3 regions of the Paenarthrobacter sp. YIM B13468 genome follow, and region 1 is predicted to be linked to each of the others. Evidence: riboswitches for the same ligand, from Rfam matches in the RefSeq annotation. Region 1 holds a riboswitch; each other region holds the start of a gene.
What was found. Region 1 has a riboswitch for glycine ahead of gcvP (aminomethyl-transferring glycine dehydrogenase). Riboswitches for the same ligand answer to the same signal wherever they lie in the genome.
Positions count from the first base shown of each region.

Region 2: it holds a riboswitch for glycine, as region 1 does, so the genes downstream of both, cycA (D-serine/D-alanine/glycine transporter) here and gcvP (aminomethyl-transferring glycine dehydrogenase) in region 1, are expected to answer to the same signal.
Region 3: it holds a riboswitch for glycine, as region 1 does, so the genes downstream of both, gcvP (aminomethyl-transferring glycine dehydrogenase) here and gcvP (aminomethyl-transferring glycine dehydrogenase) in region 1, are expected to answer to the same signal.

Region 1 is NZ_JBHZPI010000038.1:21,805-32,158, reverse strand. Features, by position in the region: gene glyA (serine hydroxymethyltransferase) at 1-433, opposite strand, end outside; gene gcvH (glycine cleavage system protein GcvH) at 430-813, opposite strand; gene gcvT (glycine cleavage system aminomethyltransferase GcvT) at 1,020-2,156, opposite strand; gene gcvP (aminomethyl-transferring glycine dehydrogenase) at 2,166-5,012, opposite strand; glycine riboswitch at 5,162-5,260, opposite strand; gene ACFX4T_RS24595 (PucR family transcriptional regulator) at 5,336-6,847, opposite strand; gene speB (agmatinase) at 7,025-8,029, shown strand; gene ACFX4T_RS24585 (purine-cytosine permease family protein) at 8,026-9,468, shown strand; gene ACFX4T_RS24580 (aldehyde dehydrogenase family protein) at 9,481-10,354, shown strand, end outside.
Region 2 is NZ_JBHZPI010000028.1:63,954-74,307, forward strand. Features, by position in the region: gene ACFX4T_RS22280 (ExeM/NucH family extracellular endonuclease) at 1-4,374, shown strand, start outside; gene cycA (D-serine/D-alanine/glycine transporter) at 4,451-5,938, opposite strand; glycine riboswitch at 6,072-6,170, opposite strand; gene ACFX4T_RS22290 (FAD/NAD(P)-binding protein) at 6,245-8,230, opposite strand; gene ACFX4T_RS22295 (prolyl oligopeptidase family protein) at 8,290-10,354, shown strand, end outside.
Region 3 is NZ_JBHZPI010000030.1:59,073-69,426, forward strand. Features, by position in the region: gene ACFX4T_RS22920 (nitrilase-related carbon-nitrogen hydrolase) at 1-235, opposite strand, end outside; gene ACFX4T_RS22925 (helix-turn-helix domain-containing protein) at 361-942, opposite strand; gene ACFX4T_RS22930 (NAD(P)/FAD-dependent oxidoreductase) at 1,095-2,084, shown strand; gene ACFX4T_RS22935 (hypothetical protein) at 2,159-2,380, shown strand; gene ACFX4T_RS22940 (amidohydrolase) at 2,443-3,687, opposite strand; gene ACFX4T_RS22945 (cyclodeaminase/cyclohydrolase family protein) at 3,795-4,445, shown strand; gene ACFX4T_RS22950 (MFS transporter) at 4,467-6,017, opposite strand; gene ACFX4T_RS22955 (TetR/AcrR family transcriptional regulator) at 6,090-6,629, shown strand; glycine riboswitch at 6,723-6,820, shown strand; gene gcvP (aminomethyl-transferring glycine dehydrogenase) at 7,006-9,852, shown strand; gene gcvT (glycine cleavage system aminomethyltransferase GcvT) at 9,862-10,354, shown strand, end outside.

The DNA of each region.
Region 1 (10,354 bases):
GCATGCCGTGGGTGAGGTGGCCGCCGTGGGCCAGGTTCAGGCCCATGATGGTGTCGCCCGGTTTGATCAGCGCGTGCATCACCGACGCGTTGGCCTGGGCACCGGAGTGCGGCTGGACGTTCGCAAATTCGGCGCCAAACAGGGACTTGATGCGGTCGATCGCGAGCTGCTCGATCACGTCAACGTGCTCGCAACCACCGTAGTAGCGCTTGCCCGGGTAGCCCTCGGCGTACTTGTTGGTCAGCACGGAGCCCTGAGCCTGCATCACGGCAACGGCCGTGTGGTTCTCGGAGGCGATCATCTCCAGGCCGTCGCGCTGGCGGCCCAGTTCGTCGTCGATCTTTGCGGCGATCTCAGGATCGAGGTCAGCCAGCTGGGCATCCAACGACGCCGACACGACCTGCTCGAATTCGGTCACGGCTGCCGGGTTCACAGTTCTCCACCGTTCGTCGCAGCGTATTCCTCAGCCGTCATGAGCGGCCCTTCTTCCGTGGCGGCTACCTTGAACAGCCAGCCGGCACCGTACGGGTCGTTGTTGATGAGGGCAGGATCGTCGACGACGGCGTCGTTGATCTCGGTCACCTCACCCGTCACGGGTGAGTACAGGTCCGACACGGACTTCGTGGACTCAACTTCACCGCAGGTCTCCCCCGCAGTAACCGTGGAGCCAACCTCGGGAAGGTCAACATACACAATGTCGCCCAGGGCATCCGCGGCCACCGCAGAGATCCCAATCCCCACAGGCCCGGCCCCATCCGAAGCAACCCATTCATGCTCAGCCGAATATTTCAGTTCAGCAACTACTTTGCTCATTCCAATTCCTTCTCTCTCTTACGAAAAACTCTTCAAGATCACGTGGTGCTTGACCCATTCCCAGCGCTGGGGGTTCAAGCAGCGCCACAGCCACACCGGTTTGGGGCCGGCGGCCGGCAGCATGCGTCCAAGGGAGCGTCGCGTCCGCCCAGCGGGCGCTTACGCGACCGAGCATGCAGAGGTCGGCGGCCCCAAACACCCCCGGCTTACTTTTGGCGCTTGTAGAACGGCAGCGGCACAACTTCGAACCGCTCGGACTTTCCGCGGAGGTCCACGTCGACGATCGTGCCCGGCTCTGAGTGCTCGACGTCGACATACGCCAGGGCGATCGGGTAACCGAGCGTCGGGCTCGGCTGGCCGGAGGTGACTTCGCCGATGAGTGAGCCGTCCTTGAGGACCGAGTAGTGGGCGCGTGCTGCGCGGCGGCCTGCACCTTTGAGGCCGACGAGCTTTTGGCCGATGGTCGAACCAACGCCGGCAGCCTTGATAGCAGCCAGGGCTTCCTTGCCGATGAAGTCGCTTTCCTTGGCCAGGGAAACCACCGGGCCAAGTCCTGCGGCGTAGGCGTTCACGTAGCGGGAGAGCTCGTTGCCGTAGAGCGGCATTCCAGCTTCGAGTCGCAGGGAGTCACGTGCCGCAAGGCCCGCGGGGATGAGGCCGTGACCTTCGCCGACCTCGAGGAGTGCTTCCCACAGGCCGGCTGCATCAAGGTTGGGGATGTAGATCTCGAAGCCGTCTTCGCCGGTGTAGCCGGTGCGTGCAAGCAACAGATCCTGCCCGTTAATGGAGACTTCAACGGCCGCGTAGTACTTCAGTTCCGTCACCAGGGCGTGTTGCTCAGCGGGAACCAAGGTCAGCAAAATGGCTTCCGCGTTCGGACCCTGGACCGCAATCAGCGACGTCTCAGCCGACGCGTCGTCAACCACGACGTCGAACCCGGCCGCCCGCTCCAGCAATGCTGCAGCAACTACCTTGGCGTTGCCCGCGTTTGGGACCACGAGGTACTGATCCACGCCTTCTTCGGGAGAAGGGCGACGGTAGGTGATGAGGTCGTCGATGATGCCGCCGTCGGCGTTGCAGATCAGCGAGTATTTGGCCTTGCCCACGGCGATCGCGGACAACTTGCCCGCCAGCGCGAAGTCCAGGAACGCTGCCGCGTCCGGTCCGGTAACCCAGACCTCGCCCATGTGGGAGAGGTCGAACAGGCCGGCGGACTTGCGGACGGCGTGGTGCTCAGCAAGCTCGGACTCGTACTTCAGGGGCATCTGCCAGCCGCCGAAATCCGTGAAGGACGCGCCGGCCTTTTTGTGTTGCTCGTACAGGGCTGTGTAGTTCTCAGTCATGACCAGTCCTTAGTTTTCAAATGCTTCGAGGGGCGGGCAGGAGCACACCAGGTTGCGGTCCCCAGCGGCACCGTCAACGCGGCCGACCGGCGGGAAGTACTTGTCGTGCTTCAGCTGGTGGACAGGGAACGCTGCCTGCTCACGCGAGTAGTCGCGGTCCCAGTCAGAACTCACGACGGCGGCAGCCGTGTGCGGTGCGTTGCGCAGGGGCGAATTCTCGACAGTGAAATCTCCGGCGGCCACCTGCTCGATTTCGGCACGGATGGTGATCATGGCTTCAATGAAGCGGTCGATCTCAACCAGGTCCTCGGACTCCGTCGGCTCCACCATCAAAGTGCCCGCAACGGGGAACGCCAGCGTGGGAGCGTGGAAGCCGAAGTCGATGAGGCGCTTGGCAACGTCCTCAGCTGTAACGCCCGTGCGGGTAGTCAGTTCGCGGAGGTCCAGGATGCACTCGTGGGCAACCAGTCCGCCTTCGCCCGTGTACAGGACCGGGAAGTGCTCGTCCAAGCGGGAGGCGACGTAGTTGGCCGCGAGCAGCGCAGACTTGGTCGCTTCGGTGAGTCCCTGGTCACCCATGAGCTTCACGTAAGCCCAGGAAATGGGGAGCACACCGGCGGAACCGTAGCGGGATGCCGAGATGGCCACGCCACCTTCAGATGAAACGTTGTTCGCGTCCCCGGGCATGAACGGCGCCAGATGTGCCTTGGCCGCGACCGGACCAACACCCGGTCCGCCACCGCCGTGCGGGATGCAGAACGTCTTGTGCAGGTTCAGGTGCGATACGTCGCCGCCGAACTTGCCCGGCTGGGCCAGCCCAACGAGCGCGTTGAGGTTTGCACCGTCAACGTACACCTGGCCACCGGCCTCGTGGACGGCGTCGCACACTTCCCGCACGTCGGCGTCGTAAACACCGTGCGTGGACGGGTAGGTGATCATGATGCAGGAGAGCGCCTCGCGGTTGGCTTCGATCTTCGCAGTCAGGTCCGCGTGATCGATGGTGCCATCAGCGGCCGTAGCCACCACGACAACCTTCATGCCGGCCAGCACAGCCGAGGCTGCGTTGGTGCCGTGCGCAGAAGCAGGGATCAGGCACACGTTGCGCTGCTCATCCCCGCGCGACAGGTGGTAGCCGCGGATGGCCAGGAGGCCCGCGAGCTCACCCTGGGAGCCGGCGTTCGGCTGGATGGAGACCTGATCGTAACCGGTGATCTCAGTGAGGTCGGCTTCCAGTCCTTCAATGAGCTCGCGCCAACCAGCCGTCTGGTGATCCGGAGCGAACGGGTGGATGGAGGCGAACTCAGGCCAGGAAATTGCTTCCATTTCAGCCGTGGCGTTCAGCTTCATGGTGCAGGAACCCAGCGGGATCATGGTGCGGTCCAAGGCGAGGTCGCGGTCGGACAGCTTGCGGATATAGCGCAACAGCTGCGTCTCGGAACGGTGCGTGTTGAACACCGGGTGCTGCAGGAAATCCGAGGTGCGCAGAACGGAGGACGGCAGCTCAAACCCTGAAGCGTCCTTCACCGGGCCGGCACCGAAGGCGACGGCTACCGCGGAGAGGACCTCCGGCGTCGTGGTTTCATCGAGGGAAACGCCAACCGTGTCGGCATCGATGCGACGCAGGTTGATACCGCGGGCTTCGGCGGCGGCGATGACTTTGCCAGCCTTGCCGGGTACGCGGACCGTCAGAGTGTCGAAGAAGGATTCGGACACGAGTTCGCGGCCGGCGGTCTTGAGGGCAGTGGCCAGTGTGCGGGCGTGGCCATGGACGGTTTCGGCGATTGCCTTCAGTCCTTCCGGACCGTGGTAAACCGCGTACATCGAGGCCACGATGGCGAGCAATGCCTGGGCAGTGCAGATGTTGGACGTGGCCTTCTCGCGGCGGATGTGCTGCTCGCGGGTCTGGAGCGCTAGCCGGTAAGCGGGGACGCCGGCATTGTCCTTGGAGACGCCCACGATGCGGCCCGGAAGCGTGCGCTCCATGCCTTCGCGGACTGCCATGTATGCGGCGTGCGGGCCACCGAAGAACAGCGGAACACCAAAGCGCTGGGCAGTTCCGACCGCGATGTCGGCGCCCTGTTCGCCCGGGGGCGTGATGAGGGTGAGCGCCAAAAGGTCGGCAGCCACAGTGACCAGGGCACCGCGTTCCTTGGCCTCAGCGATCACAGAGGAGTGGTCAAACACGTGGCCCGAAACGCCGGGTTGCTGCAGGACGATGCCGTTGATGTCGCCGTCGGGAAGGCCCGCCGAAAGTTCGGCAATCTCCACTTCGAAGCCCAGCGCTTCGGCGCGGCCCTTCACGATCGCGATGGTCTGCGGGAGGAGGTCGGCGTCCAGGACGGTCTTGCCGTCCTTCGCGGTTTTGGACTTGTTGGCGCGACGCATCAGCAGCACGGCCTCAGCCACGGCAGTGGCTTCATCCAGCAGCGAAGCGTTGGCTACCGGCAGCCCCGTGAGGTCCTGGACCATGGTCTGGAAGTTCAGGAGAGCTTCGAGGCGGCCCTGCGAAATCTCGGGCTGGTACGGCGTGTAGGCGGTGTACCAGGCCGGGGATTCGAGGATGTTGCGGCGGATGACCGGGGGCGTCACGGTGTCGTAGTAGCCCTGGCCGATCATCTGGACGGCGGTCTTGTTCTTGGAAGCCAGCTTGCGGAGCTCGGCGAGGACCTGCACCTCGGTGAGGGCGTCCTGCAACTTCAGGGCAGTGTCCTGGCGGATGGAATCGGGGACCGCAACATCTACCAGGCCGTCTACGGAGTCGTAGCCGATGGCCTTGAGCATGGTGTCAACGTCGGATTGGCGTCGGGCGCCGATATGCCGGTCCGCGAAAGCGGTGGGGGTTGATTGAACAGTCAAGAGGAACTCCATGATTCAGGCGCCCACTGAGCGCCACGATGAATGTGGGTTCCTCCCCACTCTGTATTGGACCTGAGAGATTCCGCAGGAATGGTTGCCTGCTTGCACCGTCGGTGAGCCCGGTTGCCCGGACTGCTTTCCAGAGTTGCCTAACCGCGGCGGTACATGTGCCTGAGAGATTCCTGGGGAGGATTTGCTCCTACGGCGCCTGACTGGATGTACCGGCAGGACTCTCCCGCCGCAGATCAAAAGCGTTGCGTCACCATGGGTGACACGCTTCACACCATAGCTGGTCATTTCGAAAAAGCGCAAGCAAGGGATACCTACCGATGCATCGCCTCGTGGATCTGGAGCGCGAACCACAGCTGGGCAACCGTGGAGGTTTCACCCATGTCCAGCCCCGTCAATTCGCCGATTTTCCGGATCCTGTAGATGATGGTTTGCCGGTGCGCGAACAGGGCAGCGGCAGTCTTTTGCCAGGAACGCTGCGAGTCCAAATAGGTCCTCAGCGTGACCAGGAGATCGCCTTCCTGGCTCTGCTCGTAATCGAAAATCGGGCCCAGCAGACGCCTGACCAGCGCAGTTCCTTCCTCAAAACCGGTCAGCCCGAGCCAGGATGGCCCCTGCGCGTAGCGGGCCAGGTCGAGCTTGTTCGCCCGGGCCGATCCGAGCGCCCAAAGGGACTCCTGCAGCGCGCGCTGAATGCCCGCCACACCCGCCGGAGCGCTGATTCCAATCGCGGCATCTGCCCCGGCGCAATGAACCAGGATGTCGTCAGGCACATCAGCGGGGACCACCACGTGCAGCCTGCTATTCCGCTTCAACGACGCCGACGCAACCCCGTGCCGCCACAGTTCGATGTGCACGTTCGCCAGCTTGTCGCCGTCGTTCGTTGTGGTGGAAGCGTTCGCTGACATGGATGCGAGCAGGAAGTCTTGGGGCGGAACCCCAAAAGTTGACAGCCGGCTCTCCATCTCGGCCGCGCCCAGTCGGCCATCCATAGCCTGCAGCAGGAACTCGCCGGCCAGCCGATGCCGCCCTTCAAGCGACAAAACGATGCGCGAGAGCTGCAGTCCCAGCACGGTTGCGGCGTGCAGGAGTACGACGGCGTCCGGGTGCGGTTCGCTGTGTGGCAGCACCACGAGCAGGGCGTTGGCGTGCGTCGGGATGTCCATGGTCAGCACGTGCCGGCCCCGGATCCGGTGCCACTGGAAATTCTTGCCAGCCAAGGACACCTGCCCGGAAAGCGGAGCCCATTCATCCGCGAGGAACTCCGGGAGCCGCTGGCCCTCGGGGTGCCAGGGATGGAGGCAGCGGCGGTCCACCACGAACAGTTCAGCGTCCAGTTCGGTGGCAAGCCGTTGGACCAGGCTTTGCCAATGGTCCTCGGAGGCTCCGGCCGTGCGGAGAAGGTCGTAGACCCTGGCTGTCTGGCGCAGGCGCCGGGACTCTTCGAGCAGGGAGGATTCGGCAACCGAGCGGGCGATCGCGATGAAGGGCAGCGGGTACGGGATGTTGATCAGCGGCAGCGGCAGCCGGTCGCAGGCCGCCAGGAACTCCTGCGTCAGCGGGGGTGCGTGCATCTTTTCGCCGATCGCCAAGGCGCTTGCCCCGCTGTCCATGAGGGCCTCTGCGAGCGCCACTTGTCCCTCGGCGTCCGCGGGAATCGAGAGTCCATTGGTCATCATGAGCTCGCCGCCGGTGACCCATTCCCACAGTCTGGGCAGGTCCGAAGTGTGCGCCCAGGTGATCCGGTTGTCGCGCCCTGTGTCGCCGGCAAGGAGGGTGAGCCCGAGTTGGGGTTCAGCTACGAGCTCGGCGACCGTGATTGCCATCGGATGGGGTCCTGACTCTATGATTCCGGGGGCCGTTTCGGACCATTTAGACATTCGTCTAAGCGCCTCGGCCATTTGTAGTCAATGTACCGCTATTCGCCGTGACCCGCGTCACCAAGAATGGAATTACTTACTTCCCGCTCAATGGCGAGCACCCCTCACACCAAGGATCCGGCAATGACAATCCACAAGCCCATCGGCCCTGTCGACGCAACCAAAGTCCCCCGGTATGCAGGCCTCGGCACCTTCGCCCGCCTCCCCCAAATCGACCGGGTTCCGGACTACGACATTGCGATCGTCGGTGTCCCGTTCGACGGCGGAACCTCCTTCCGGCCAGGCGCCCGTTTCGGTCCTGCCGCGGTTCGCGAGGCCTCACGCCTCCTGCGCCCTGGCTACCACCCGGAGCTCGACGTCGAACCCGTTTACGAAGCCCAGGTTGTGGACGCCGGCGACATCGCTTGCACTCCCTATGACATCACCCGCGCAGTCCGTGAGATCGAGGAGCAGGCGTTGCCCCTGATCAGTGAAGACAAGCGGCTGATCTCGATCGGTGGCGACCACACCATTGCTTTGCCCATGCTGCGGGCGCTGAACAAGGTCCATGGCCCGGTGGCTTTGCTGCACTTCGACGCACACCTGGACACGTGGGACACCTACTTTGACCAGCCCATCACCCACGGAACCATTTTCCGGCGGGCGTTCGAGGAGGGCCTGCTTGTGGAGGACAAGTCAATGCATGTAGGGATCCGCGGCCCGGTCTATGACCGCAACGACTTCCTCAGGGACCACGAGTTCGGGTTCCAGATCATCCGCTGCTCGGACCTGGATGTCATCGGCGTCCCGGCCGCAATCCAGCAGGTGAAGGACAGGCTCGGCGACACCCCGGTCTACGTGTCCATCGACATCGACGTCCTGGACCCCGCGTTCGCACCTGGGACCGGCACCCCGGAGATGGGCGGGCTCCACTCCCGCGAGCTCCTCGCCCTGCTCCGCGGACTGAACGGCATCAACATTGTGGGCGCCGACGTCGTGGAGGTCGCTCCGGCCTACGACCATGCGGACATCACAACCGTCGCCGCCGCTACTCTCGTCTTCGACCTGCTCGGCCTGATGGTGAACCGCAGCAAAGCCACAGACTCTGCTGTCCTTGAACTGGCTTCTACATCCCGGACAATGTCATGAAAACGCCCTTGGCCACCCAGGAAGTACCGCGCCTCGAGGACAAAACCATCCAGCCGATCCCGGTGAACGAGCGCCACGGCAAGGCCCGCGACCTGTTCACCATCTGGTTCGGTTCCAACATCATGATCATGACCATCGTGACCGGCGGGCTCGCCACCACGGTGTTCGGCCTCGGTTTCGTGCCTGCACTGGTAGGCATCATCATTGGCAACCTGGTGGGCGGCATCTTCATGGCGCTGCACTCGGCCCAAGGTCCCCAGCTTGGCGTAGCCCAGATGATCCAGACCCGCGGCCAGTTCGGTTCCTTCGGCGCCCTGTTGATCGTGGTCATCGTGGTGGTCATGTACGTCGGCTTCTTCGCCGCGAACCTCGTGTTCGGTGGGGAAGCAATGGCCGCCGTCAGCCCGGGCATCAGCGTGGATGCCGGCATCATCATCATCGGCGTGGTCAGCGTTATCGCCACGATTTTCGGATACCGGCTTATCCACGCTTATGCCCGGATCCTCAGTGTTGCAGCGGGCCTGGCATTGTTGCTGGCCTTCGGCTGGATACTCGTGGTCCACGGCCTTCCCAGCAGCTTCCTTGAGCAGGGCAACTTCAACTGGGTTGGCTTCATGGGGACCATCTCCGTCTCGGCCCTGTGGCAACTGGCATACGCACCCTACGTCTCCGATTACTCCCGCTACATGCCGCAGGGCACGGGATCAGCACCGGCGTTCTGGGCTTCCTACTCGGGCTGCGTCCTGGGAACGTTGTTCCCCATGATCCTGGGCGCCTTGGTGGGCACGCTCGCCATGGCCATGAGCGCCGACAACGTTGAAATCGTTGGCAGCCTGGGGGCGTTGCTGCAGCCCTGGACCCTGATCATCGTGGGAATCTTCTGCCTGGGTGTCGCGGCCTCGAACGCCATGAACCTGTACTGCGGCGTCCTGTGCACCCTGACCATCGGCCAAACATTCAAGCCGTCCTGGTTGCCACGTGCCAAGACCCGCAGCATCGCGGCAGTCATCCTCTTCGTTCTCGCTGTCTCCATCGCGTTGTTCGCCCGCGACAACTTCATCCTCTTCTACACCAATTTCCTCTCCTTCCTGATGTACGTCCTGGTCCCTTGGACAGCCATCAACCTGGTGGACTACTACCTGCTGCGGCACGGCGACTACCGGGTTGAGGACTTCTTCAAGCGCGACGGCGGCGTGTACGGGCGGTTCAATTGGGTCGCCATCGGCTCCTACCTGGCAGGCGCCCTCATCCAGGTCCCCTTCTCGGCAACCGCAATCTACACCGGCCCCATGGCCGCCGCGTTGGGCGGCGTAGACATCTCCTGGCTCGTCGGCCTGGTGGTGGTTGCTCCCCTCTACTACTTCGCAGCCCGCGTGTTCCGGAACAAGGCTCAAGCGGCTTCCCACCGTTCCACTGCACTCACCGCAGACCTCATCTGAAAGCGAATCACCATGACCACCACCCAGACCGAACAGTTCACCGTTCGACGCTCCTCCACTGACCACGCTTCCGCCGGCATAATGCCCCTGCCTCCCACTGGGCATTTCATCAACGGATCATTCGTTCCCGGTTCCTCCAACCAGGTCATCGATGTTGTGGACCCCTCTACTGAACAGGTCATCGCGTCCGTCCAGGCCGGCACCGCCGTCGACGTCGACGCCGCCGTTGAGGCCGCCGTCGTCGCCCAAAAGTCCTGGGGAGCCACCACACCCAAGGAACGCGCCGATGTCCTGAACCTGATCGCCAACATCATTGAGGCGAACCGCGAGGCCTTCGAGGTCATCGAGTCCGCCAACACCGGCAAGCCGCAGGCCGTTGCCGAGGATGATGTCACCAGCACCATCGATACCTTCCGTTTCATGGCCGGCGCTTCCCGCACGCTCACGTCCATGGCCGGCGGCGACTACGCAACCGACCACACCTCCGTGATCCTCCGTGAACCCGTGGGCGTCGTCGGCGTCATCACTCCCTGGAACTATCCGCTGCTGATGGCCGCCTGGAAGATCGCACCAATTCTCGCCGCAGGCAACAGCATCGTCCTCAAGCCCTCCGAGCAGACGCCGTTGTCCACCCTGAAGCTGGCGGAACTGCTTGCCGGACGCATCCCGGACGGGATCCTCAACGTGGTCACCGGCCAGGGCCGCACTGTGGGACAGCGGCTTTCGGAGCACCCATCGATTGCTTTGGTCGCCCTGACGGGCAGCGTCGTCAGTGGCCAAGCCGTTGCGGAAACTGCAGCAAAATCTGTGAAGCGTGTCCACTTGGAGCTCGGTGGCAAGGCCCCTGTGGTTGTCTTTCGCGACGCCGATCTCCGCGCCGCCGCCG
Region 2 (10,354 bases), on a different contig from region 1:
AGCAGCGGCTCTGCTTTCAAGAACAAGTTCGTAGAGCTCTACAACTCCTCGGACACTTCCGTCAGCCTGGCAGGGTGGTCGCTACAGTACCGGTCTGCAACCGCCACGGGAGCGCCCACGGGAATCACTCCCCTCACCGGCAGCATCCCGGCCAAGGGCTATTACCTGATCCAAGGGGCTACGAACAGCGGCACCTCCACGGCACCCGCCCTGCCCACCCCGGATCTGCAGGCCACCGGAACCTTGAACCCGGGTGGAACTGCCGGCACGTTGGTCCTGGCGAAGCAGAGCAACGCAGTTTCTCCGCTCGGCGTGGGCTCAGTGACGGACAATGCCGCCATAGCGGATCTCCTGGGCTACGGCGCATCAAACACTTTCGAAACTTCGGCAGCAACTGCGCCCACGGGCAACACTGACGTCAGAAGCCTCAATCGGAGCAACGGTGTGGATACCGGCTCCAATGCTGCCGACTTCAGCTTGAGCGCCACCATCACGCCCACGGCGTCCGCCGGCGGAACTCCGCCCACTGAACCCGAGCCGGCCCCCGGGTTCAAGACGATCGCCGAAATCCAGGGAACCAGCACGGCAAGTCCGCTCGTCGGCAGCACCGTAACCACCCGTGGCAAAGTAACTGCCGTGTACGCTACGGGCGGTTTCAACGGCTACTACGTCCAGACCCCGGGAAGCGGCGGGGAGGATGCAGGGGCGGCCAGGACGGCGTCGGACGCTTTGTTCATCTACTCCACCGCGACGACGGGAACGGTGCAGCCCGGCGACTACGTGGAACTCACGGGGGTGGTCAGCGAGTTCGCCAACCAGACACAGCTCACGGTTGAGGCTGCCGGCCTACAGAAACTGAGCGAAGCTGCGCCGGAGGTAAAGCCCACTGCATTCGAGATGCCCGCCAACGAGGCGGCGCGCGAAGCCCTTGAGGGCATGCTCGTCGCCCCACAAGGCCCTTACACCGTGACAGACAACTATTCGCTGAGCCAGTATGGCGAAATCGGCCTCGCGGCCGGGACATCGCCGTTAGTGCAGCCGACGGCGGTCGCGACCTATGGTTCGGCAGAATATGCCGGCGTGGTGGCAGAGAACGCCCTCCGTGCCATCAAGCTCGACGACGGCGCATCCACCAACTTCCTCAAGGACGCCACCACCAAGGCCCAGCAGCTCCCTTACTTGACTACATCCGATCCTGTTCGGGTAGGCTCCCCCGCCCGGTTCCGGACCGATGTGATCCTGGGCTACGGCAATAATTCGTGGAAATTCCAGCCCCTTACAGCGCTGACTCCCACGAATGCGGACACTGTGCAGCCTGCAAGTTTCTCCGCCTCCCGCCCGGACGGCCCCGCTGACGTCGGCGGAAACCTAAAGCTTGCCTCCTTCAATGTGCTGAACTACTTCACAACCACCGGCGATCAGCTCAGCGGCTGCATTTTTTACACCGACCGGGACGGGAATCCGATCACGGTCAAGGAAGGTTGCAATGCCCGCGGCGCTGCCAATGCTGAAAACCTCCAACGCCAGCAGAACAAGATCGTCGCTGCGGTAACCAAGGCCGGTGCGGACGTCGTATCCCTTGAGGAAATAGAGAACTCCGCCCAGTTCGGCAAGAACCGTGACGACGCCCTGTCCAAGCTCGTGGACGCCCTCAACGTGAAGGCGCCGGGCGTATGGGACTACGTGCGGACACCCGCAAACGCTCCCCCTCCAAGCGATGAGGATATGATCCGCACCGCGTTCATTTACAAGAAGGCGGTAGCCGAGCCGGTCGGGGAGTCAATCATCCACAACGACACCGTGGCCTTTGCAAGCGCCCGCAAACCGCTCGCGCAGGTCTTCAAGCCGGTCGGCGCGGACGAAGACAAGAAGTTCATCGCGATCGTAAACCACTTCAAGTCCAAGGGTTCCGCTGCCACCCCGGACGACACGGACAAGGGCCAGGGCGCCTCGAACATTGCCCGCACAAAGCAGGCTGAATCACTCCTCGCCTTCTCCAAGGACCTCCAAGCCTCCAACGGCACGGACAAGGTCTTCCTGATCGGCGACTTCAACGCCTATGCCAAGGAAGACCCCATCAATGTCCTCACCGGCGCAGGCTACGCAGACCTCGAAGCTGGTACCGGCAAGCATTCCTACCTCTTCGGTGGCATGGTGGGCTCGCTGGACCACATCCTTGCTTCCCCGGCAGCGGCCGGGATAGTCACGGGAACCGACATTTGGAACATCAACTCTGTGGAGTCCGTGGCGCTGGAATACAGCAGGTATAACAACAATGTGACCAACTACTATGCAGGGGACGAGTTCCGTGCCAGCGACCACGATCCTGTGGTGGTGGGCATGAACTTAGGATCGGATATGCCGGCCACTGTTGACCTGCAGTTCCTGGGCATCAACGACTTCCACGGCCGGATCGACTCCAACACCGTCCTCTTCGCCGGCACTGTGGAGAAGCTCCGCGCTGCGGCCGCCCCCGGCGCAACAGCCTTCATTTCTGCCGGGGACAACATCGGCGCTTCACTTTTCGCTTCCTCGGTTGCGAAGGACCAACCAACCATCGATGTCCTGAACGCGCTGGAGCTTCGGGCTTCCGCAGTAGGTAACCACGAGTTCGACGGCGGGTGGCAGGACCTGCGCGATCGCGTCATCGCCGATGGTACCAACGCGAAGTTTGCCTACCTGGGCGCGAACGTTTACCAGAAGGGCACCAAGACTCCGGTACTGCCGGAGTACAAGGTCCTGGATATGAACGGCCTGCGGGTGGCCGTCATCGGCACCGTCACGCAGGAAGTTCCGTCGTTGGTGACCCCGGCGGGAATCACGGATCTCGAATTCGGGGACCCTGTTGAAGCCATTAACCGCGTAGCCGCCAAGATCAAGTCGGAGAACGCGGCGGACCTGATCATTGTGGAGAACCACGACGGCGCAGCATCGGGCACACCGGAGGGTGCCACCCTGGAGCAGGAAGTCGCAGCCGGCGGACCGTTCGCCAAGCTCGTCAACGAGACCAGCCCTGACGTGGCCGCCATCTTTACCGGACACACCCACAAGGAGTATGCCTGGGACGCACCCTTGCTGGATGCCAACGGCCAACCCACCGGCAAAACCCGTCCCATTGTGCAGACCGGCAACTACGGCGAAAACGTGGGAAGCGTGACTCTCACGGTCGATACCGCTACGAAATCCGTGACGGGCTATAAGGCCGCCGTCGTGGACCGGACCACGGAGACTTCAGAAAGCCTGGCTGCCGCGTATCCCCGGGTGGCGACGGTAAAGGCGATCGTGGATAAGGCACTGGCCGAGGCCGCCGTGATAGGGAACCAGCCTGTTGGCGCAGTGACAGCTGATATCACCACCGCCTTCACGCCGGATCCGCTTGGAGGTGCCCCCAAGCGGGACGACCGCGCGAGCGAATCCACCCTCGGAAACCTGGTAGCGGACTCCCTGGTGGACACGCTCAAGGCGCCCGAACTGGGCGGGGCGGAGATTGGCGTCGTAAACCCCGGCGGCCTGCGCAACGAGCTCTACTACGCCCCGGACGGCACCATCACCTACGCCGAGGCGAATGCGGTCCTGCCGTTCGTGAACAACCTGTGGACTACATCCCTCACTGGCGCCCAGTTCAAGACCCTTCTTGAGCAGCAGTGGCAGACCAACGTTGACGGAACTGTTCCCAGCCGCCCCTACCAGCAGCTGGGACTCTCCAAGAACGTCAACTACACCTATGACGCCGGCCGCCCTGCAGGGGACCGCATCACCGGCATCTGGGTGAACGGGACCGTGATGGACCCGGCGAAGCAATACAGAATTGGGACCTTCAGCTTCCTGGCAACGGGAGGCGACAACTTCCGGATCTTCAAGGAAGGCACCAACACGAAGGACACCTGTCTGGTGGACCGCGATGCGTGGATCAAGTACCTGCGTGAGCACAACCCCGTGTCTCCGGACTTCGCGCGCCGGTCAGTTGCCGTGGTTAACACCACCGCCACAGAGGTCAAAGCAGGTGAGCCCATGACACTCGCTATCTCCAAGCTGAATCTCACCTCGATCGGCAGCCCGGCCAACAACACCCTCAATGCGATCTTCGTGGACAGCAAGGGCGCAGCAGTGCCGCTTGGATCGGTTCCAGTAACGGCAGGAGCAGCCACGGTGGACCTCAAGGTTCCCGCTGCGGCAGCTGCAGGTACCGGCACCTTGGTGCTGACCGCCGTCGAGAGTGGAACCGTGGTGAAGGCCAGTGTTCAGGTAGCTGATAGCGGGCCCAACCCGCCGCAGTGCACTCCGCCGGTCAAACCGTCTACGTGGTACGACCTCGTGGGCTGGCTCCGCTACACGTGGGCGTGGCTGGAGTATCAGAAGTGCCTGAGGGGCTAAACAGCCCCTTTCCTTAGGCTGCCCCAGGGGGCACCTCACGGTGATGAATCGTGAGGTGCCCCCTGGGGTTTGGCAGCTACTTCTTTGCGAGCTCGGGCTCTTCCGCTCGCTTGGCGTCTTTCTCAAGCTCCGCTTGGAACTCCTCGTAGCGAACCAGATGCGCGGGCCGACGACGCAGGATGGACCAGGCCACCCCCAGAATCACGAACCACAGCGGCGTAGCCAGCAGCGCAGCAAAAGTGTCCGGCTGCGTGGTCAGGGTCCAGAGCACGAAGGCAAAGAATGCGAAGACCACCCACACCATCACCACGCCGCCGGGCATTTTGAACGCCGAAGAATCATGCAGGTGTGGCCGCCGCTTGCGGAACGCCAGGTAGCTGGCCAGGATGATGGACCATACGAACACGAAGCAGACAGCTGACACGGTGGTCACCATGTCGAACGCCTTGCCGATGTCCTGCCCTGCGTACATGAGAACGACGCCGGACAGCAGCAGGACGCAGGAAAGGAACAGGGCGTTGCGGGGTACTTTGCGTCCTGAGAGCGCGCCGAACACAGCTGGGGCGTCGCCTTCCTTAGCCAGTCCGTAAACCATGCGGGACGTGGAGTAGATGCCGGAGTTGGCGGAGGACATCGCAGAACTGAGCACCACCAGGTTGACGATGGTGGCGGCAGCACCCAGTCCGGCCAGGGAGAACATGGCAATGAAGGGGCTGTGTCCAGCCGCGAACTGGGTCCACGGGGTGACGGACATCAGGATGATGAGGGCGCCCACATAGAAGAGCAGCACGCGGATCGGGATCGAGTTGATGGCCTTGGGCAGGTTCTTCTCCGGGTCCTTGGCCTCGGCGGCCGTGGTGCCTACCAGTTCAATGCCGACGAAAGCGAAGACGGCGATCTGGAAACCGGCGACGAAGCCCATGAATTCGTTGGGGAAGAAGCCACCGTGGCTCCACAGGTTGGTGAAGCTGGCCGGTCCGGCGTCGGACTGGAAGCCGCTGAAAATCATGAACAGGCCGACGATGATGAGGGCCGCGATAGCGACGATCTTGATGAGGGCGAACCAGAACTCGGTCTCGCCGAATGCTTTCACCGTAGCCAGGTTCAGGAGCAGCAGGATACCGATGGTGATCAATCCGGGTACCCAGAGCGGAAGGGAAGGCCAGAGCTCCTTGGAGTACCCGGCGATCGCGATGACGTCAGCGATGCCGGTAATGACCCAGCAGAACCAGTAGGTCCAGCCGGTGAAGAACCCTGCCCAGGGACCCAGCAGGTCCGCTGCGAAGTCGCTGAAGGATTTGTAGTTCAGGTTGCTCAGGAGCAACTCGCCCATGGCGCGCATGACGAAGAACAGCATGAAGCCGATGATCATGTACACGAAAATGACAGACGGACCAGCGGCAGAAATTGTCTTTCCCGAGCCCATGAACAGGCCCGTGCCAATTGCACCGCCTATCGCGATCAGCTGGATGTGCCGGTTACTGAGCTGCCGTTCGAGGTGTGGTGAGTCTGCTCGATGCGAGTCGGAGGATGGTGGGCGCTGAATCGTCAAGAGGAACTCCATTGTTCAGGCGGCACTGGGTGCCACGATGATTCGGGTTCCTCCCCGCTCTGTCGTGGACCTGAGAGTTTCCGCAGGAGTGGGCCTGCTTGCACCTTCGGTGAGCCCGGATGCCCGGACTGCTTTCCAGAGTTGCCTCGCCGCGGCGGTACATGGGCCTGAGAGATTCCTGGGGAGGGTTTGCTCCTACGGCGCCTGACGGGATGTACCGGCAGGACTCTCCCGCCGCAGATCAAAAGCGCGCACCACTTTGCCGGTGATGCAGCTCACACACTAGCGAAGCGTTGGACTCACCGCAAACGAAGGCAGCTAACTGCCCAGAATGCTACGAGCGATTTCGTCGGCATCCCGCAAGGTTCGCTGGCCACTGGCGTAAGCCTTCCCGGTTGCCGGACGCGCCTCCGCAGCAATCGCTGTTCCCCACTGGGTCGCGGACAATTGCAGGCCCAAAACATACATCCCCTGCGTCACAGAGCCGTTGGACGCCACAGGCCGGTACGGGTGCGGTTCCACATCCAGTCCGGTTGTCTGCACTGGCGTGCCCTCGGCACTCATCATGATTTTGGTTCGCACAAGGCCGTCGGCCATGAGTTGTTCCAGGAGCGGGGAAATATTGATGCCTACTCGGTTGGCTGGCGACATCGCTTCAATCAAAGTGGGTGCCTCCACAGGTCCATCGTGAACCCAAGGCGAGACCGCCCGGAAAACCTTGGCGCTTCTATCCACGCTGAACTTGGGATCGGGTCCAACGAAACCAACGACGCCGGCACGCGCCAAAGCTGCCAACTGCTCAGAACGCAGTGCTGGGGCTCCGCTTGCAAGGCCTTCAACAAACGATTCGAACCATCCCCGCAGTTCAGCGACCCACGATTCGTCCGTGATTCCGCCGTCCGCGACGACAGACTTGAGGATCGCCCTGCCTCTGTGGAGGGCTCCGATGGCCATCTTCACGGGGTCGGCTTCCCCGAGGGCAGAGCGCCGCGCGTCGTCGTCAAGGTAGGCCGTTATCGCCAGGTCCAACTCCCGGCGGGACGCGAACGTCCGGCCAGCCAACGGCGCAGCGAGCCCGCGGACATTGAGTCGGCGGGAGGCAACCACGTGCTTGTCCACGAGGGCGGCGACGTCACTTTCCCATTTGGCAGTGGTGTGCGCGTGGGGCTGCAAGGCATCCTCAAGGTCCGCGAGGAACTGCGCTGCATCGCGAATGGCGGCGGGCTGCGACCTTGCCAGGGTGGAGTAGTAAGCCCACAAGGCGTCACGATGCAGGAGCGGCCAAAGGTCATGGTCGAATCCTGGCTGGATGCCGGCTGCCCTGAAGCGGTCCACTGCTGCCTCGGTCAGGTAACTCATGGTGATGCTGCTGGGGTAATACCCTGCCAAACCAGCCTTGGCCCGGTACGGGGTTCCGCGCCGGGATGCTGCGATGATCTTGGGTTCCCTGCCTGAGGGCCGGTACTCGAGAACTCCGGCTCCCGGTACGCCGGCTTCGACGAACTTGCCTCCGCGGCCCTCGGTCAGCTGGCCCATGACATCGAAGAAATTCAGTCCCATCCCACGCACCAGGACGGGCTCGTTGTCCGGCACCCGCTGCCAGTCGACGTCGGCCGGCGGTGCAGGCGGGAAATAGAGGAGGCCGTGCTCGTCGGCGGCCCGTTGGAACGCACGCTGCTCCGGATTCAAACGGGACTCGACGTGCCCCAGCGCGAGGACCACCGAGCCGACGGTGAGCGTAGTGCCGTCGGCCAGTTCGACGTCGAACGCTTGCCCGCCTGTGGTGCCTGAGCTTGCCGGGACCGGGCGCGCCGCTACGGCGGTCGTTTCATGGAAGGTGACCTCCACGCCGTCGGGCATTCGCCGAAGCAGCTCCGCCAAAGTCTGCCGCAGATACCTTCCATATAGGGCCCGGCTCGGAAAATCGTGGGACTCGAGCGTGGCCAACTCCGCCTTTTCGGCGTCGTTCAGGCCCTTTCCATCACGACGCCGGGCGGCGCGCCACTGGTCGAAGGAACCGCCCGCGAGGGGCTGCGCAAGCTTGGGATCTTCAGGGATGAGCGTCGGATAGAACGCCTGTGTGTTCATCAGGTACAGCCTGGACTGCTCCGGCTGCCACACATGGCCGGATGCCGGTGGGAAAGGATCTACAACATGGATGTGCAGTGCGCTCCACCCTGCATCGGCCCGGTTCGCACGGCTGTTGGCCCCTGCAGCCCAATTCGCGAGCAGCCGCTCAAGGACACTCGTGCCCCGGGGGCCGGCCCCAATAAGGGCAACACGATTGATTTGCGATTTAGCCACGCTCAAGCCTAACTTCCTGTGACTTGCTTCCAGTTGAAAAGTGTTGCTTGTATGGGGCGATGACCACCACAGAAGCTGATCAGACGCCCCTTCCTGACAATGACACGGATCTGGAAACCAAGTCCGGGCCTCGCCACGCTGCGACCATCGCGCCCGAGCCCACGGATGAGAACGTGTGGTTGGAGGACATTCACGGCGAAGAACAGCTGGCCTGGGTCGGCGAACAAAACGCACGAACCGAGGATTTGCTGGAGGACGCAGAGTACGCAGCGGTTGAAGCCGGCATTCTGGAGGTCCTGGATTCCACGGACCGGATTGCCATGGTGAACAAGCGCGGTGATTACTACTACAACTTCTGGAAGGACCAGGAGCACCCCAAGGGCCTTTGGCGGCGGACCACGTGGGAGAGCTACGTTTCCGAGGCACCCGAATGGGACGTGCTGCTGGACATCGATGCCCTCGCCGCCGCAGAAGGCGTCGAGTGGGTGTTCCATGGAGCTGGGTTCCTCCGTCCTTTGGACGGGGACATGTACCGCTTCGCGATGGTTTCGCTGTCCCCCGACGGCGGCGATGCCAACCGTCACCGCGAGTTCGACGTCGAATCCCGCACCTTTGTTGACCCTGCCGCCGGCGGATTCGATCTGCCCACGGCAAAAGGCAACGTGAGTTGGCTGGATGCGGACACCTTGCTGGTCTCCAGTACGGCAGAGGGGTTGCCCGCAACCACTTCCTCGTACGCCCGGACCGGTGTGAAGCTGCGTCGCGGCCAATCCCTCGCCCATGCAGAGCGGATCTTCGAGATCCCCGAAGACCACATGCTGGCCATGGTGGCCCATGACTCAACCCCAGGCTTCGAGCGAACCTTCGCCGTGGATTACATCGACTTCTACAACCGCAGTACGTGGCTGCTTGGCGACGACTCATGGGTAGCGATCGACGTGCCCACAGACGTGAACATCAGCGCCCACCGGGAATGGCTGATGTTCCGCCCGCAGAAGGACTGGGACGTTTCCGGCGTTACCTACGCGGCCGGTTCCTTGCTGGCCGCTGACCTCGAGGGGTATTTGGCTGGATCACGGCAATTTGTGGTGCTGTTTACGCCCGATGATCACACATCGCTGCAGTCGTGGAGTTGGACCAAGGACTATCTGCTGCTCAACCTCCTGCGCGACGTCTCATCCGAAATCAGGGTGCTGGACCCTTCCCGCGTTGATTCCGACAGCAGCTGGGTTGCCACGGCCCTGGACGCGTGCCCGCCGCTTCACGACGTCAATGCCTATGCCGTGGACGACGAAGACGAGTCCGGGGCCGGAAATGACTACTGGTTGGTCGCCACCGGTTTCACCACGCCAACTACCCTCACCCGCGGCACCCTCACGGCTGGCGAGGTTCCTTCATCCGGCGGATCGACTGCCGGGGTGACGAGCCAGCATGCGGTGGTGAAGCGTTCGCCGTCGTTCTTCAATGATGGTGACTATGAGGTCCAGCAGCATTTCGCTGTCTCTGCGGACGGGACCAAAGTCCCCTACTTCCAGGTGGCATCCAAGGACCTGGTCCTGGATGGACAAAATCCCACGCAGCTTTCCGGCTATGGCGGATTCGAAGTTTCCCGCACCCCCGCCTACAGCGGCACCATTGGCAGGGCTTGGCTGGAGCGTCGCACTTCCGCTGCTGCACTGGCCGACGGTCCCGGCTCGCACACCCGCGGCGGTGTGTACGTTGTGGCGAACATCCGCGGCGGCGGCGAATACGGACCCTCGTGGCACCGGGCAGCCCTGCAGGAAAAGCGGCACCGTGCCTACGAAGACTTCGCCGCCGTGGCACAGGACCTGATCTCCCGCGGCGTGACCAGCCGCCGTCGACTCGGTTGCGTGGGCGGCTCAAATGGCGGGCTCCTGGTTGGCAACATGCTGACCCAGTACCCCGAACTGTTTGGTGCAGTGTCCTGCGGCGTGCCATTGCTGGACATGCGCCGCTACACCAAACTCTCTGCCGGATATTCCTGGATCGCGGAGTATGGAGACCCCGACGTGCCTGAGCAGTGGGAATTTATCCGTACCTTCTCCCCCTATCACCTGCTTCATGACGGCGTCGAGTACCCCGAAACCTTCATTTGGACCGCGA
Region 3 (10,354 bases), on a different contig from region 1:
GGTTGTTCTCCGGGCGGGTGTCTGCTGGGTAGCGGGAGAGAGTCAGTTCAGGCAGGAAAACAACACTGGCTCCCAGCTTGGCTGCGCGTTCGATTCCCTCGTTCAGTTCGGCATGCAGGACTGCTTCATCAGCGTGCCAGCGGTGCTGAACGACGCCGACCCGCAGAGGGGTGCGTGTGGACGGCTCGGTGCGGGCCAGGGAAGTTGGGGCTTCGAGGCGGGTAATTTCAATCATGGGGTATGTACTCCGGTGAGACGACAGTCACTAAATGAATAGCGTTCATTTAGTATGGCGGTAGTCACGGCCGGATGCAAGGGGCCAAAATGAATTACCTTCATTTATCCGTGCTTGGGAGGTACCTATCTCTTGGGCCGCGCCCTGACGTGCATGCGCTCGCCCTGCTGCCCAAAGAGCGTAAGGAGCTCGACGGGTTCCTTAGTGGCGCTGGCGAACCAGTGCGGCGTCCGCGTATCGAACTCCGCAGCCTCACCTGCCTTGAGGATGAAGTCGTTCTCGCCCAGGACAAGCCGGAGTTTGCCGTTGAGGATATACATCCAGTCATAGCCCTCATGCGATTGGGGATCGGGAACTTCCTTCCCCGTGCCGCCCGGCAGGACCATCTTGAACGCCTGGATTCCGCCTGCTCGACGTGTCAGCGGCAAGGCTGTGCCCCACTCGTGCACGTGCGGCTTGAGGTGAATCCGCGGATCGCCGGTTTCCGGGGCGTCGATGAGTTCCTCGAGGGGGATCTGGTGAAGCCGGGCAATGGGCAGGAGTAGTTCGAGTGTGGGCTTCCGTTGTCCCGACTCCAACCTGGAAAGCGTGCTGACCGAAATGCCTGTGGCCGCCGAAGCCTCCGCCAGGGTCACGTTGCGTTGGGTCCGGAGCGCCCGCAGGCGAGGGCCGACGGCGTCGAGCATTTTGCTGAAATCCGGAGTCATTGCTTCAGTTTGCCATACTGGCAAAATTTGTTGCTGCTTTCGATGTGTGCGTCTGAGCATTGAATCAGGCCGTTGTGAGGCCCGCTTTTCGCCCCAAAACCTGGGAATAACGCGCAGAGCAGGCCCCGCAACAAAGCGAACAGGAGGCAAAAATGGAACAACAGTACGACGTCGTCATTGTGGGAGGTGGCGCAGCTGGGTTAAGTGCCGCGGTCACGCTGGGTAGGGCGTTGCGGTCCGTTCTGGTCATCGACGGCGGGGAGCCACGGAACGCCCCTGCCGGAGGAGTCCACGGCTTCCTTTCCCGGGACGGGCTCAGCCCCCGGGAACTCTTGGCGCTTGGCCGGGCTGAAGTTCTGCACTACGGCGGCCACATCGTTTCGGGGCTGGCTGTGGCGGCGCGTCCGACGCCGGATCCCACCAATGCTTCCGAGCCCGCCTTTGAGGTGGACCTGGCGGACGGTCGGACGGTAGGGGCGCGCCGAATACTGGTGGCCACGGGCCTGACGGACATCCTGCCGGACGTGAAGGGCATCCGGGAACGCTGGGGCAGGGACGTCCTGCACTGCCCGTACTGCCATGGTTGGGAAGTGCGGAACAAGGCGATCGGCGTCCTGGGGTCTGTACCGATGGCCTTGCACCAGGCCCTGCTGTTCCGGCAGTGGAGCCCCAACGTCACGCTGTTCCTGAACGACGTCGTTGAACCGACTGAAGAGCAGTGGGAACAACTGGCGGCCAGATCCATTAGCGTGGTGGAAGGCAAGGTCCGCTCATTGGAAGTCACTGACGACGCTCTGAGCGGCGTCGTCCTGGAATCCGGGACGGTGATACCCGTTGAAGCGGTGGTGGCTGGTCCACGCATGGAGGCGCGTTCGAGGGTGCTCGAATCCTTGGGCATTGAGCCAGTGGAACATCCCCAGGGAGTGGGACTTCATTTTGAAGCGGCTGCCCCAGGGGGAACCACATCAGTGCCGGGCGTTTGGGTAGCGGGCAACGTCACCGATCCCATGGGCCAGGTAGTGGCTGCCGCGGCGGCGGGAAACATGTCCGGTGCAGTCATCAATGCGGATCTCATGATGGCTGAAACCAGGCTGGCGGTAGCGACGGCGGCCAGCCGCGTTGAAGGCCTTGTTTCACGGTGAGTTGCATTAATTAGCAGTCGACTTACGGTCCGGGTGCGAGGACGATTAAAGGACAGCCACTAAGGAGGTTGGGTATGTGCTACTCGTACTATGAGGGCTATGAGAGGCGCACGAAGAAGGACTCCGTGCGTACGCCCGAGATGCACAAGCCTGAGACCAGCAAGGATCAGGCACCTGAGGCCCCTGCCGAAAAGAGCCCGCAGACAGAAGGAACGTTGTGGACTTTCCTGGCCCGTCGCCGCAGGGAATTTGAGGTTTCAGAACCGAAGGTCGACCGCATTCGCGAAAGAGTCTAGGCGTCGGTCTGGGCAGAACCCCGTTTTAAGGCAATTCACCGCGCGCGGCGGTGAATTGCCCGTTATGCGGGGTTTCCTGCTGCCTGCTTAGGGACGTCCAGGAATTCGAGGGCGCCCGTGACCAGTGCTTCCGTGCCAAGGGCCAGTGTTGGCTGGATGATCGGGGCAAAGTAGGGCGAGTGGTTCGACGGAACGTCCTCCGGGAGGCGGCCCGTGGTCGCCCAGTCCTTGAAGTGCGTGGCCTCGATCCCGCCCAGGAACCAAAAGACGAGCGGCGCGCCGGCCGCCGTCGCGAGTTCCCCGACGTCTTCACTGCCCGAGACGGGGCCGGGGTCTATGATCCTCGCGGCGCCAAACCTATCGCGAAACGCTGAAGCGATCCTTCCGGCGGCCGATTCATCATTGACCGTTAGGGGGAAGCGCTCCTCATAGTGGAAGTCGGGTTCCTTGAGGGAGCCTGAGGCGGCAGCTTCACTTCGAACGATGCGCTCGATCGAGTTCAGGACTTTCTCCCGTGTGGGCTCGCTGAAGGATCGGATACTGAGGCCAAGCGTTGCGGTCTCGGGAATGATGTTGTTCTTTGTTCCGGAATGGATTTGCCCAACCGTAACTACCGCAGAATCGCTTGCGGCGAGTTCCCGGGACACCACTCCTTGCAGGCGCATGGTGGTTGCCGCGGCCATGAGCACTGGATCAATGGTGGTTTCAGGCCTGGAGCCGTGGCCGCCGCGCCCATGCAACGTCACATTGAGGGAATCCGCTGAGGCCATGGCCACGCCGGGACGGATGCCGAACCATCCAACAGGAAAGGGCGCGACGTGCTGGCCCAGGACCACGTCCGGCTTGGGGACCAGGTCAAAGAGCCCACCCGCCACCATGGCCTGGGCACCGCCACCCCATTCTTCGGCTGGCTGGAAGACTGCGATCAGGGTGCCCTGCCAGTCCTGCCGCTTTGCGGCCAACGCTTCCACGGCTCCGAGGAGGCAGCTGACATGTACGTCGTGCCCGCACGCATGCATGATCGGCACCTCACGGCCTTCATGATCGACGCCGACTGCCGTGCTTGCGTAGTCCAACCCGGTGGCCTCTTGGACGGGCAACGCGTCCATGTCGGCACGAAGCATCACCACGGGTCCGGGGCCATTGTCCAGGACTCCGACAACCCCTGTTTTCCCCACGGAGCGGTGGACCAGAAGCCCCAAGCCCTCAAGGTGTCCGCTGATGATCCCGGCTGTTCTGACCTCTTGGAAGGAAAGCTCCGGGTTCGAGTGGAGGTCACGGTAGAGGGCTTCAAGGTCAATGCTCATGAGGAATTTTCCTTAACAGGTCGACGCCGCAGGGTCTGGCCAGTGTATCCACGTGATCAGACAACGACGCCGACCCACACGTGTGCGCTTCAGGCAAACTTGGTTGCATGGAATCTTCACAAGAGATCACGACCCAAGGCTCAACAGTTGAGGATTGGACCAAGGCTCTGGCAGAGTCCAGCGGATCACCTGGTGGAGGCGCAGGAACCGGCGTAATGCTGGCCATTGCCGCATCCTTGGCCTCCATGGTTGCTGGCTATACGGAGGCGCCCGGGCAGCAGTTGGCCGATCTGCACGCCCGGGCCCGCTCCCTCCGCGAAACCGCCCTGAAGCTGGCTGACGACGACGCAACGGCATCAAAGGCTTTCGGTGCGGCCTTCAGGCTTGATCCTGGCCCGGAGCGGGAGGAAGCAATCCACCGTGCATCCGTCGATGCTGCCAAGGCGTCCGCTGTGCTCGGGGACCATGCCATAGAAGCCATTGAGGACCTGGGGTGGCTGGCCACCAACGGGAATCCAGCGCTCATTGCCGACGTAGTGGTCGGGTTTGGAGCCCTCAGGGCCGCCATCGCAGGAGCCCGAACCAACGTGAGCTTTGATCTCGGATCGCTCAGGTCCGCAGGGGCGACCCTTGATGAAATCAAGGAAAAGCACCCTGAATTGTGGGCTATGGTTGGTCGGCTCAGCGATGCCCTGGACCGGATTGACCAGCTGGTGGCCGCCGTAGATGGCAAGGCTGCACCTACTGACGGCCACTGATTTCCGAAGACGGCACACCTTTTAGTGCGCCTTGGGAACCCGGCGGAGCACGACGGCGGCGAGCACTGCCGCGCAAGCCATCAGTACCAGCCCAATCGCCGCAGTGATGTGGACGCCGGATTCGAAGGCTACCCGTGCGGCGGTTGTCAGGGCATCGGACAGCGGAGCGGGTAGTGTGGCGGCAGCATCCACTGCACCGGCCAGCGTTTCTCCCGATTTCCCGGCCGCCTGCGCGGACAAGCCCTCCGGGACGACAAGGTTGTGCTGGTAGGACGCGGTGAGGATAGAGCCCAGCACGGCCGTTCCCAGGAGCGAACCCAGCTCGTAGCCAGTCTCGGAAATTGCGGACGCCGCTCCGGATTTGTCGGCCGGCACCGAGCCAAGGATGAGGTCGTTGGAGATGGCGTCCGCTGCACCCACGCCGACGGCCAGAATCGTCAAAGCTGACAAGAGGAACACAGGTCCGCTGCTGTGATCACCCGCAGCTACCACCAAGTAGCCCGCAGCGCTGAGGGTAAGTCCGCCGGCCACCACGAATCCTGGCCGGACGCGCTTTACCAGCGGGACCACCACCAGGCCGGCGACGACCGTTGCCAGGAGCGCCGGAATCATTGCGATGCCCGCTTCCATGGGGGACTGGCCTTCTACCAGCTGCAGGTGCTGGGCGAAGAAGTAGATGAAGCCCGTCATGGAAAACAAGGACAGGACGTTGGCAACGATCGCAGTGCTGAACACCTTGTTGCTGAACAGGCGGACATCCAGCATCGGGTTCTCGAGTTGCCGCTGGCGACGGACAAACAGAATGCCCATCACCAGGCCGAAGACCATGAAGGCCGCTGCCGACGCCCCGAATCCGTGGACAGCGAATTCTTTGATCCCGTACACGAAGGGAGCCATCGCGATCACGGACAGCGCGATACTGGGCACGTCTACACGGCCCGGGTCTGCGTCCTTGGATTCGGGAATGAGGACCCTGCCGAAGGCGAGGAGGGGAAGGAGAAGGAAGGTCGCCACCAGGAAGACGGCGCCCCACCAGAAGTGTTCCACCAGCCAACCACCAAAGATCGGACCAAGGGCGGCACCACCGGAGAAACCGGCGGCCCAGACGGCGATCGCGAGCCGCCGGCGGTTCGGATCAGCAAAGATGTTCCGGATCAAGGACAGGGTTGAAGGCATCAACATGGCGCCGAACACGCCAAGTGCAGCGCGGCCGGCAATCAGCCATTCCGCGGAGGGAGCGAACGCCGTAGCAGCCGAAACCGCAGCGAAGCCTGTGCTGCCGATCAGGAGCAGCCGCCGTCGTCCGATCCTGTCCCCAAGGTTGCCCATGGAAACCAGCAGCGCCGCCAACACGAGCGGGTACGCGTCAATGATCCACAGGAGCTGCACGCCACCCACATCCAAGGAGCGGGCAATTTCGGGCAGGGCGAACGTGAGGGCGGTGTTGTCGACGGCAACCAGCAGCACCGGAAACATCAGGAGTGCCAGTGCCGTCCAGTCGCGCCACGGTGCTGCCTTGCCCGTGGCGGGGTAAGCGGAACGGGGTGCTTGCGTTGAGGACGGCGTGAACATGTCATTACTGTACCGTCCAGACGGTACAGTTTCAAATGGAATCACCGTAAGCCTTTAGGGAATGATGGACGCATGCCACGAAAACCAGTTGCCAGGGATTCAGTCTTGGATGCCTTCGAAGCCCTACTTATTGAGGTGGGGGAGCGTGCTGCCACACTCGACGCCGTTGCTAAGCGAGCAGGGGTGTCCAAGGGTGGGCTGCTCTATCACTTTCCCAATAAGGAATCGCTGATCGGCGCCCTGCTGGAGCGATTGGATCGTCTGGCCCAGGAAGACATCGAAAAAATGAAGACTGCGCCCGATGGCAGCGCTGCCTACTTCATTCGGACCTCCCTGTGGGCCGGGACCCCCATGGACCGGGCGTTCGTGGCGGCCACACGTCTGGCAGAAGTCGCCCATGAGGAGACGCGTCGCAGGTTTGCCGGCATTCAACAACAGTGGCAGGACGTTCTGGCCGAGGATGTGGGACCGGAGGTTGCCAAGGCCGTCAGTTATATGGGTGACGGCCTGTATTTCAATGCCATGTTCGAAGGCGGACAGGAGGGCGGTAACGTCGGGCGGGAGGCCGACGTCGAGATCCTGTTGGGAGTCCTGGACCGGCTCCGCAAGTAACAGGCCATCCATTTGCGGCGACGCCTCCGACGTAGGACAATTGAGCCTTGTGGTGCGTCTTTACAGGGGCACGCAAACAAGTGAATATGCCTTTGATCTGCGGCGGGAGAGTCCTGCAAGCAAGTGATGCGGGCGCCGTAGGAGCAAACCCTCCCCAGGAATCTCTCAGGCCCACGCACCGCCACGGCGAGGCAACTCTGGAAAGTAGCAGGCCTTTTGCCGCGCCCGTTGGCGCGGAAGAAATGCTGTGCTCACCGAAGGTGCAAGCGATCGTTGTATAAGCAACACGCGGAAACTCTCAGGTCCAATACAGAGCGGGGAGGAACCCGAGCCGCTGTGGCGTACCCAAACGCCGCCCAAGTAATGGAGTTCCTTCGTGACGGTTAGTTCAGCCTCCACCACCTTCGTCGATCGGCATATTGGCGCCCGCCGCCAGGCCGACATTGACACCATGCTCAAGACGGTCGGCTACGACACCGTTGATTCGCTGGTTGATACGGCCGTTCCCAAAGACATCCGCCAGGACGTTGCCCTTACCCTTGAAAACGCGCTCAGCGAAGTTGAGGTGCTGGCCGAGCTGCGCAAGCTTGCGTCCAAGAACAAGACTGCCGTCCAGATGATCGGCCAGGGCTATTACGACACCGTCACGCCGCCGGTTATCCGCAGGAACATCCTCGAATCCCCGGCCTGGTACACGGCGTACACGCCTTACCAGCCCGAGATTTCGCAGGGCCGCCTGGAAGCTCTGCTGAACTTCCAGACCATGGTCCAGGACCTCGTGGGCCTGCCGATCGCCAACGCCTCCTTGCTGGACGAAGCAACGGCAGTGGCAGAGGCCGTCCTCATGATGCGCCGGGCCAACAAGAACAAGGAAGCCCACGACGGGAAGACCGTCCTGGACGCCGACTGCCTCCCCCAGACCATCGCCATCGTGAAGGGCCGCGCTGAGGCGCTCGGCTTCGAGGTTGAGGTCGCTGACCTTTCGCTGGGCCTCCCTGAGGGCGTCATCAACGGCGTCGTCCTGCAGCAGCCCGGTGTTTCCGGCCGGGTGTTCGATCACTCCTCTGTGATTGCTGAGGCCAAGGAACGCGGCGCACTGGTCACGGTCGCAGCAGACCTGCTCTCCCTGACGCTCCTCACCCCTCCGGGTGAGCAAGGTGCTGACATCGCCGTCGGTTCTGCCCAGCGCCTCGGCGTTCCGCTGTTCTTCGGTGGCCCGCACGCCGCGTACATGGCCGTCCAGAAGGGTCTCGAGCGTTCCATGCCGGGCCGTCTGGTGGGCGTTTCCAAGGACGACGCCGGTGCCCCCGCCTACCGCTTGGCGCTGCAGACCCGCGAGCAGCACATCCGCCGCGAGAAGGCCACGTCCAACATTTGTACCGCGCAGGCGTTGCTGGCCATCGTCGCATCTATGTACGCCGTCTACCACGGCCCCGAAGGCCTGAAGGCAATCGCAGAAACGGCCCACGGTCACGCCCGCACCCTTGCTGCGTCACTGAAGGCTGCCGGCGTCGAGGTCCTCCACACATCCTTCTTTGACACCATTACGGTCCGCGTTCCTGGCAAGGCTGCCGAAATCGTAGCTGCTGCCGAGGCCAAGGGCATCAACCTGCGCGGCATTGACGCTGATCTCGTGGGCATTTCTGTCGACGAGACCACTACATCGGAGATTGTTCGCGGCGTCCTGGATGTCTTCGGCGCTTCGGTCACCGAAGCCGTGGAGGGCTTCGCACTGGAGGCCTCCGTTGAGCGTTCGAGCGACTTCATGCAGCACCCGGTATTCAACACGCACCGCTCCGAAACCCAGCTCCTGCGCTACATCCGCAAACTCTCGGACCGTGACTTGGCCTTGGACCGCACCATGATTCCGTTGGGCTCGTGCACCATGAAGCTGAACGCCACGGCCGAGATGGAAGCCATCTCCTGGCCGGAGTTCGCCTCCATCCACCCCTTCGCTCCGGATTCCCAGACCGAGGGCTGGCGTGAACTGATCACGGATCTTGAGTCCCAGCTGACCGAAATCACTGGTTACGACCAAGTCTCCATCCAGCCGAACGCCGGCTCCCAGGGTGAGCTCGCGGGCCTGCTGGCGATCCGCGGTTACCACCTGTCCCGCGGCGACGAGCAGCGCAACGTCTGCCTGATTCCTGCTTCCGCGCACGGAACCAACGCAGCCTCGGCTGTGTTGGCCGGCATGAAGGTTGTCGTGGTGGCTACGGCCGCTGATGGCACCATCGATCACGCCGATCTGGCGGCCAAAATCGAGGCCAACCGGGACGCCCTCTCGGCCATCATGATCACCTACCCGTCCACGCACGGTGTTTACGACGCCGATGTCCGGGAAGTCTGCGACGCTATCCACGAAGCCGGCGGGCAGGTCTACATTGACGGTGCAAACCTCAACGCGCTCGTTGGGCTCGCGCAGCCGGGCAAGTTCGGCGGCGACGTCTCCCACCTGAACCTCCACAAGACGTTCTGCATCCCGCACGGCGGTGGCGGACCCGGTGTTGGTCCGGTCGCGGCCAAGGCACATCTGGCGCCGTTCATGCCGGGTGACGCTGCTTCCTGGACCGAAGGCAAGGACGTCCCGATTTCGGCCTCCCGTTTCGGTTCGGCCGGTGTGCTGCCGATTTCCTGGGCTTACGTGAAGCTCATGGGCGGCCAGGGGCTCACCGAAGCCACCAAGTCAGCGCTGCTGGCTGCGAACTACATTGCTTCCCGGCTCAACGAGCACTTCCCCGTGCTCTACACCGGCGAGGGCGGACTCGTGGCTCACGAATGCATCCTGGACCTCCGTGAACTGACGGCCAAGACCGGCGTCACGGCCGAGGACGTTGCCAAGCGACTCATCGACTTCGGCTTCCACGCTCCCACGCTGGCGTTCCCCGTTGCCGGAACCCTTATGGTGGAACCGACGGAGTCCGAGGACCTCGTGGAGATCGACCGCTTCATCGAGGCCATGATCACCATCCGCAAGGAAATCGATCAGGTTGCCCACGGTGACTTCACTGTTGAGAACTCGCCGCTGCGTAAGGCACCCCACACGGCTGCCGCCGTCGTAAGTTCTGACTGGGACCGGGCGTACCCGCGTGAGCAGGCTGCCTTCCCGGTCCACCACCTCAAGCAGGACAAGTACTTCCCGCCGGTGGGACGCATCGATGGAGCTGCAGGGGACCGCAATCTGGTCTGCTCCTGCCCACCGATCGAAGACTTCGAAAACTAAGGACGGGTCATGACTGAGAACTACACCGCGCTCTACGAAGAACACAAGAAACTCGGCGTGTCCTTCACCGACTTTGGCGGCTGGCAGATGCCGCTCAAGTACTCCTCCGAGCTTGCTGAGCACCACGCCGTCCGCAAGTCCGCCGGCTTGTTCGACCTCTCCCACATGGGCGAAGTCTGGGTTACCGGGCCGGACGCGGCAGCGTTCCTGGACTATGCGCTCGTCGGCAAGATTTCCGCTATGGCCGAGGGCAAGGCAAAATACTCGCTGATCTGTCAGGAAGACGGCGGCATCATCGACGACCTGATTGTTTACCGTCGCGGTGCGGAGAAGTTCCTCGTTGTGCCCAACGCAGGTAACGCTGTGGTTGTCGCCGCCGCCTTGCTGGAACGTGCCGCCGGTTTTGACGTGGTTGTTGAAGACGCTTCCGCGGAGACCTCGCTGATTGCAGTTCAGGGGCCGCTTGCCGAAGCGATCCTTCTGCGCCTCGTCCCTGCGGAGC